One region of the Actinoplanes sp. CA-252034 genome, then DNA from elsewhere that is predicted to be linked to it. Evidence: riboswitches for the same ligand, from Rfam matches in the RefSeq annotation. Region 1 holds a riboswitch; each other region holds the start of a gene.

The links. Region 1 has a riboswitch for cobalamin ahead of ACQPZW_RS23560 (CbtB domain-containing protein). Riboswitches for the same ligand answer to the same signal wherever they lie in the genome.
Region 2: linked by a shared signal. The riboswitch ahead of ACQPZW_RS16800 (ribonucleoside-diphosphate reductase subunit alpha) and the one ahead of ACQPZW_RS23560 (CbtB domain-containing protein) in region 1 are both predicted to bind cobalamin.
Region 3: linked by a shared signal. The riboswitch ahead of cobN (cobaltochelatase subunit CobN) and the one ahead of ACQPZW_RS23560 (CbtB domain-containing protein) in region 1 are both predicted to bind cobalamin.

Annotation. Positions count from the first base shown of each region.
Region 1 is NZ_CP191846.1:5,165,772-5,168,024, reverse strand. It holds gene ACQPZW_RS23570 (histidine phosphatase family protein) at 1-339, opposite strand, end outside; gene ACQPZW_RS23565 (CbtA family protein) at 336-1,070, opposite strand; gene ACQPZW_RS23560 (CbtB domain-containing protein) at 1,061-1,255, opposite strand; adenosylcobalamin (AdoCbl) riboswitch at 1,264-1,417, opposite strand; gene ACQPZW_RS23555 (S8 family serine peptidase) at 1,490-2,253, shown strand, end outside.
Region 2 is NZ_CP191846.1:3,730,870-3,733,122, reverse strand. It holds gene ACQPZW_RS16800 (ribonucleoside-diphosphate reductase subunit alpha) at 1-1,013, opposite strand, end outside; cobalamin riboswitch at 1,124-1,339, opposite strand; gene ACQPZW_RS16795 (hypothetical protein) at 1,402-1,572, shown strand; gene ACQPZW_RS16790 (cupin domain-containing protein) at 1,583-2,068, shown strand; gene ACQPZW_RS16785 (MSMEG_1061 family FMN-dependent PPOX-type flavoprotein) at 2,131-2,253, shown strand, end outside.
Region 3 is NZ_CP191846.1:9,153,369-9,155,621, forward strand. It holds gene cobN (cobaltochelatase subunit CobN) at 1-956, opposite strand, end outside; cobalamin riboswitch at 992-1,117, opposite strand; gene ACQPZW_RS41295 (hypothetical protein) at 1,222-2,253, shown strand, end outside.

The DNA.
Region 1 (2,253 bases):
GTGGGGTGTGGCTGCCGGGTCGGTGAGGAACCGTTGGAGGGCGGCGGGGTCGATCTGGTCGAGGGTGAGGCCGGTCCAGGTGCCGAAGTGGGGTTCGGTGAGGTTCGGGTCGTCGGTGACGGCCGGGGCGCCGAGGAGTCGGGCGGTCTGCCGGGCGGCGTGGGTGGGTGCGACGAGCCAGGGCCGGTCGTGGGGGAAGAGGCGTGGCAGGAGTGTGTCGGAGTGTTTCAGGGCGAGGGCGGCGTTGCGGCCGGCTTCGTCGAGGGGGTCGTCGCCGCCGAACACGGCCCGGCGTAGTGCGGGGGTGTGTCCGGCGGCGATGAGCCGTAGTCCGGTCATGCGGCGGGGACGGTCGCCTTCTGCCGGGCGGGGGTGAGCAGGCCGGCGAAGGTGATGCCGAGGGCGGTCCAGAGGATGGTCTGGGTGCCCAGTGACGAGATCCGGAAGTCCCACAGCAGGGTGGCCGGGAAGTCGTCGGGGACTTCGTGGAAGGTCGGTAGGAGTGTGTAGGCGATGCCGACGACGATGATGAAGGCGGCGGTGCCGGCGGCGGCGCGGCGCCACAGGTGGGTCTGGGTGCGGGCGGCGAGGACGGCGGCCCAGACGGCGACGAGGCCGAGGACCAGTACGGCCAGGTAGGCGGCGGTGCGCTGGTCGATGGTGTCGGGGTTGCCGACCGCCGGTGGGTTGGGTGGGTATTTGAGGTAGGGCACCAGGACTATGCCGGTGAGGGCGGCGGCGGCGAGGCCGAGGGCGGCCTGGGTGTCGCTGCCGGTGCGCAGGTGGCGGCGCAGCACGGTGTAGGCGGTGGCGAGGATGCCGCCGAGGGCGACGCCGTAGAGGCCGGTGGCCAGGAACAGGCCGACGGTGCTCTGGATGTCGCGGTCGACGAGGGGTTGCTCGGGGGTGTCGCCGGCGGGGGCGGCGGCCTCTTCGATGGCGATGGCCGCGTTGATGTGCGGTTCGCCGGTGAGGTAGGCGAAGCCGCCGGCGAGCAGGCCGGCGAAGAGGCCGGCCAGCAAGCCGCGGAGCAGGAGCTGGATGTAGCCGGGCCGGTGGTTCAGTGGCACGGGACACCGAGCAGGTGGCGGCCGTCGTGCATCAGCTCGTGCAGGTACATGCCGCTCTGGGAGAGGGCGCCCTGGTCGAAGGCGACGAGGTAGGCCAGCAGGAGCATGAGTCCGGTGAAGCCGGCTGCGGTGGCCAGGAGCTTGCCGGAGACCGCGGGCGTGGTGAGGGCTTGTGCCTTGGGCATGGTGGAGTGAACCTCCTACGGGATGACGCGTCCCGATCGATGGGGCCTGCGGCACGTGAGCGTCCTGACTCACCGGCCCTCTGGCTGAGGGCCCGTTCACAGTGGCGCGACCGCACCGGACTCTCACCGGTTTCCCTCACACACCGCAGATTGGCTGGTCTCAACCTAACGGCCGGGATGGCGGTGGCACAACCGGGCAGCGGTAGCATCCACGCCGGTCGCTGGGGTTCGGGGGTGGTTGCGGTGCGGTGGGTGGCGGCGCTCGTGGTGGGTGTGCTCGGTGGTGTGGTGGTACCGGTGATGCCGGCGGTGGCGGCGCCGTGTCTGGGTGCGGGCACGGTGACGGCGGGGGTGCCGGCGGAGTTGCGGGCGTATTCGCCGGAGCGGCTGGCGGGTTTGGCGACCGGTGCGGGGGTGCGGGTGGCGGTGGTCGATTCCGGTGTCGATGTGCGTAATCCGCAGCTCAAGGGTCGGGTGGCGGCGGGCCGGGATCTGTTGCACGGTGCGCCGGATGGGCGGCGGGACTGTGTCGGGCATGGGACGGCGGTGGCGGGGATCATCGCGGGTCTGCCGGATGCGGGTACGGGGGTGCGGGGTCTGGCGCCGGGGGCGACGATCGTTCCGGTTCGGGTGACCGAGGACACCGATACCAGGGGTCAGCAGCAGATTCCGCGGTCGCGGTCGAGTGCTGACGCGTTTGCCGAGGCGATCCGGTGGGCGGCGGGTGCCGGGGACGCTGACGTGATCAACATCTCGCTGGTGATGCCGGAGCCGGATCCGGCGGTGCGTGATGCGGTGGCCGCGGCGATCCGGGCCGGGGTGGTGGTGGTCGCGGCGGCGGGAAACGGTGGGGCTGACGCCGGGGTGGCGTATCCGGCTGGTTTCGCCGGTGTGGTCGGGGTCGGGGCGGTGGGGCAGGACGGGGTTCTGGCCGACTACTCGCAGCCGGGTGGTCACGTCGACATCGCGGCGTTCGGGGATCAGGTGACCGTGTTGTC
Region 2 (2,253 bases), 1.4 Mb from region 1:
AGATTGTGGGTACGCCGTGACTCCTCACCGGTGTTGTCGCGCAACTCCAGGAACTCCTCGACATCCGGATGCCACGGCTCCAGGTAGACACAGGCCGCGCCCTTGCGCCGCCCGCCCTGATTGACCGCCGCCACACCCGCGTCGAGCGTCTTCAGGAACGGCACGATGCCGTTCGACTTCCCGTTCGTGCCGCGAATCAGCGCGCCCCGGCCACGGATCCGCGACCACGCGATCCCGATGCCGCCGGAGAACTTCGACAGTTTCGCGACCTGGTGATAACGCTCGTAGATGGAGTCGAGCTCGTCCATCGGCGAGTCGACCAGGAAACACGACGACATCTGCGTGTGCCGGGTTCCGGAGTTGAACAGCGTCGGTGAGCTGGGCAGATACGCCAGCGACGACATCAGTCGGTAGAAGCCGATCGCCTCACGCGCGTCCTGGGAGAGCCCGCACGCGACGCGCAGCAGCCAGTACTGCGGGGTCTCCACGACCAGGCGTTCCTGCGGATGGCGCAGCAGGTAGCGGTCGGCGACCGTCCGCAGACCGAAGTACTCGAACCGCAGGTCACCGGAGAGATCCACGGCGTCGTCGAGCTTGCGGGCGTTACCGGCCACGAAGGCCGCGGTCTCGTCGCCGATCAGTCCGAGGCCGTGCGCGTAGCGGATCGACTGGCTGAAACTCGCGACACCCTGCCCCCGGACCTCCTTGTCGACATACGCCACCAGCAGTCGCGCCGCGAGCTTCGAGTACTGCGGCTCCTCACCGATCAGCTCGGCAGCCGTCTGGATGGAGAGTTTGTCCAGCTCGGCGGTGGTCGCTCCGTCGTACAGCCCGCTGATGGTCTTGGTCGCCACCCGCAGGGGGTCGACCTCGTCGAGGTCGGCGACCCACAACTCCACCGCACGAACGATCTTGTTGACGTCGACCGGCTCCAGATCGCCGTTTCTCTTGCGCACCTGCATCGCGTGCCGGCGTTGTTCCGGCACGGCCGTCTGCTGCGGCGTGATCGTCATGCCCTCTCCTCGCGAGCTGGGCGCGCGGGGGCAGACACCATCGGTCCCCGGCCAGGCGGGGCCCTGCGGCGTCGGCCGTCCCACGCGGCCTTCGACCGCCGCACACCACGGTGGCGTGCGGCGCGCTGGCAGGTCTTCGGACTCGTGGGCACGGCGTGACGCCACCTACTGGCCGTCGCTTCCCAGGCTCGTGCGAGCCCAGTGCTTCTGTGACGGCGGTCGTTCCCACTCACCGCTGCGGGGCAGTCCCGGTTTCCCACCGGGTTCCCTGTTGCCTCGGGCAGGCCGAATGCCGACCTGTCCGAACCAGCTGCGGGAGACACCATATATGGGCGGCTTCCCAATCTCCTAACCCAACATGGTGTGTTGACCTTGTCACTTCTCCGCGGTGTCGGATTCACGCCGCAGCGCCCGTGGTGGCCACCGCCTCGAGAGCAACCCCGCCGAAGATCCGATGGCCGCCGCCTGTTCGGGCTGCGAGGTGGTCGCCGTCGACCCGGCCGCCGCCCGGGACGCGGCCTCCGGAAAGGTCGTCAAACCGATCCCGACTTTCGGGTAGACATTGATCCATGACATACCCACCACCGCGGTATCACGGGATCACCGGAGAGAAGAGCGCCCTTCACCGGCCCGCCGGCACGCCGCCCGACTTCGTTTACCCGAACAACGGGACCCGGGTCCACCACCTGTCGACCGGGGCTTCCACGGGCGGGCTCTTCGGCCTCTACCGGTGGGAGTGCGGGCCCGGCGTCACCGGCCCCGAGCCCCACTTCCACCGTACGATCAGCGAGTCGTTCTACATCCTCTCCGGTGTCATGAGCATCTACAACGGCGAGAAGTGGATCGAAGCGGAGCCGAACGACTGGGTGCACGTGCCGATCGGCGGGATCCACGCATTCAAGAACCGGTCCGGCGCGCCCGTGTCGATGCTGCTGCACTTCTCCCCCGGAGCACCGCGGGAAAGCTATTTCGAGGGCATCGCGCACCTCGACGAGATGACCGAGCAGGAACGCACCGAGTTCTATCTCAAGCACGACAACATCTGGCTGGACTGACCGTTTTCCGGGCTCCCTCCGGCGGGGAGCCCGGACCGGCGCCGGTCGATTAGGGTCGGGGCATGACGTCAGTCCTCGACACCGGTGTCTTCGATTCGCTGCGCCTCGACGCCGTGCCCGACCAGGAGGCGCTGCGCCGGGTCTACGACCTTCCCAGCGAAGCCGCCGTGCGCAAGCAGATGACC
Region 3 (2,253 bases), 4.0 Mb from region 1:
AGCCGGGCGTGCGCCACCGCGATCCCGGCGACCCGTGAGGACCGCTCGGGGTCGGCCACGTAGACCGACAACCCGTCCTCGTCGATCTCCTTGAACGAGAACGGCACCGTGATGATCCGCCCGTCGAACTCGGGGATCGCCACCTGCGTCGCCGCGTCCAGCGGGGTGAGCCCGTCGTCGCTGGCCTCCCAGGCGGCCCGCGAGCTGGTCAGGCACAGGCCCTGCAGGATCGGCACGTCGAGGTCGGCGAGGACGCCGACGTCCCACGCCTCGTCGTCGCCACCGGCGCTCGCCGTGGCCGGCCGGGTGCCGCCCGCCGCGAGCACGGTCACCACCAGCGCGTCCGCCTTGCGCAGCTCGGCCAGCAGCTCCGGCGGGGCGGTCCGCAGCGAGGCCGTGAAGATCGGCAGCGCACGACCGCCCTCGGCCTCGATCGCCCGGCACAGCGCGTCGACGAACGCGGTGTTGCCGGCCATGTGGTGGGCGCGATAGTAGAGCACCGCGACCGTCTCCCGGCCGCCCTCGGACGCCTCGCGTGGCAGGAGCCCCCACTGTGGGGTCTCGACCGCCGGCGCGAACCCGTTGCCGGTCAGCAGCACCGTGTCGGAGAGGAAGTCGTGCAGCGACGCCAGGTTCTCCCCGCCGCCCTGTGCCAGGTAGACGTGCGCGTCGGCGGCGACACCGGCCGGCACCGTGGACAGTCTCATCAACTCGGCGTCGGGCGCCTGCTCACCACCGAGGACGACGACCGGCAGACCGCTCGCGAGCAGCGCGTCGAGGCCCTCCTCCCAGGCCCGGCGGCCACCGAGGATGCGCACCACGACGAGATCGACCCCGTCGAGCAGGGCCGGCAGGTCGGCGACGGCGGTGCGGGCCGGGTTGGCCGGGCGCCATGCCGAACTGCTGGCCCGGGCGCTGAGCAGGTCGGTGTCGGATGTCGACAGCAGCAGGAACACGCGCGCACTCCCCCTCGGGGTCCGCGCCCCGGGTAGACGGACATGACGGCGACCGGAGTTCCTGGCTCCCAGAGAATCCCCTGGTGACAGTGGCGGGACCGCGCCGGACTCGCACCGGCTTCCTCCGCGGCGTCGCCGCTCGTTGGCCCCTAACCATTCCGAACCCCGGTGTCCCGCGTCAAGGCGGAACGGTCGCTGTGACGCTCCCGACCCACCGCACGACGGAGGTGAATTCCTGTCGGGGGTCGGCCGTAGTATCCGGGCCATGACTCCCCGTTCGTCCGACACCGACGCCTGTCCCGGCGCGCTGCGGCTGCACGCCGCGGCCGACGGCATGCTGGCCCGGGTCCGGCTGCCAGGGGGGATGCTGTCCGGCGCTCAGCTGCGCTCGCTCCGCGAGCTGGCCGAGGAGTTCGGCGACGGCTGCCTGGAGCTGACCTCGCGAGCAAACCTGCAGCTCAGAGCTTTACAGCCAGGCGATGCGCCGACGTTGGCGGCCCGGTTGCGGTCGGCGGCCCTGCTGCCTTCGATCACCCATGACAACGTACGGAACATCGCGGCCCCGCCTCTTCCAGGATTGCCTCTGCGCGTTCTCGTAGGACGGCTGGACCTCGCGATCCAGGCTGACGCCGCCCTGGCCGCGCTGCCCGGCAAGTTCCTCTTCGCCATCGGCCGGGTCGCGCTCGCCGCCGACGTGGCCGCAGTCCCCGTCGCCCCGCGCCACACCACGCCGCACCCACGCCCCGCCGAGCCCGGCTTCGTCCCGCCGCTCCCACGCCCGGCCTCGCCCGGCAGTGGGAGCTCGGGTGTGGCGGTCGGCGACGACGGCGATGGGCTGTTCGTCATCCGGTTCGCCGGGCACGACACCGGCCTGCGTGTCGGGTTCGACGATGTGGCGTCCACGCTCGTGGCCGCCGCCCACGCGTTCCTGGCCGAGCGGGAGGCGCAGCGGTCCGGCAGCGCGGCGGCCTGGCGGCTGCGTGAGCTCGCCCACGGCCCGGCACGTGTGTCGGACCGGGTCGCTGCGGCGCTCGGCCTGACGCCTGTGCCGGTCGAGGTGGCGACACCGGTCGATGCTCCAGAGCCGGGTGACCTGATCGGGGTGCTGCCCCAGGACGACGGGCTCGCCGCGGTGGCCGCGCTGGTGCCGTTGGGGCGGCTGGAGGGCGTACCGCTGAGGGCTCTGGAAGACGCCGGGCTGCTGGTCGTGACGCCCTGGCGCGGTGTGGTGGTGGCCGATCTGGCGCCGGAGGCGGCACCGGCGTGGGCGGATCGCCTGGCCGGCGCTGGGCTCGCG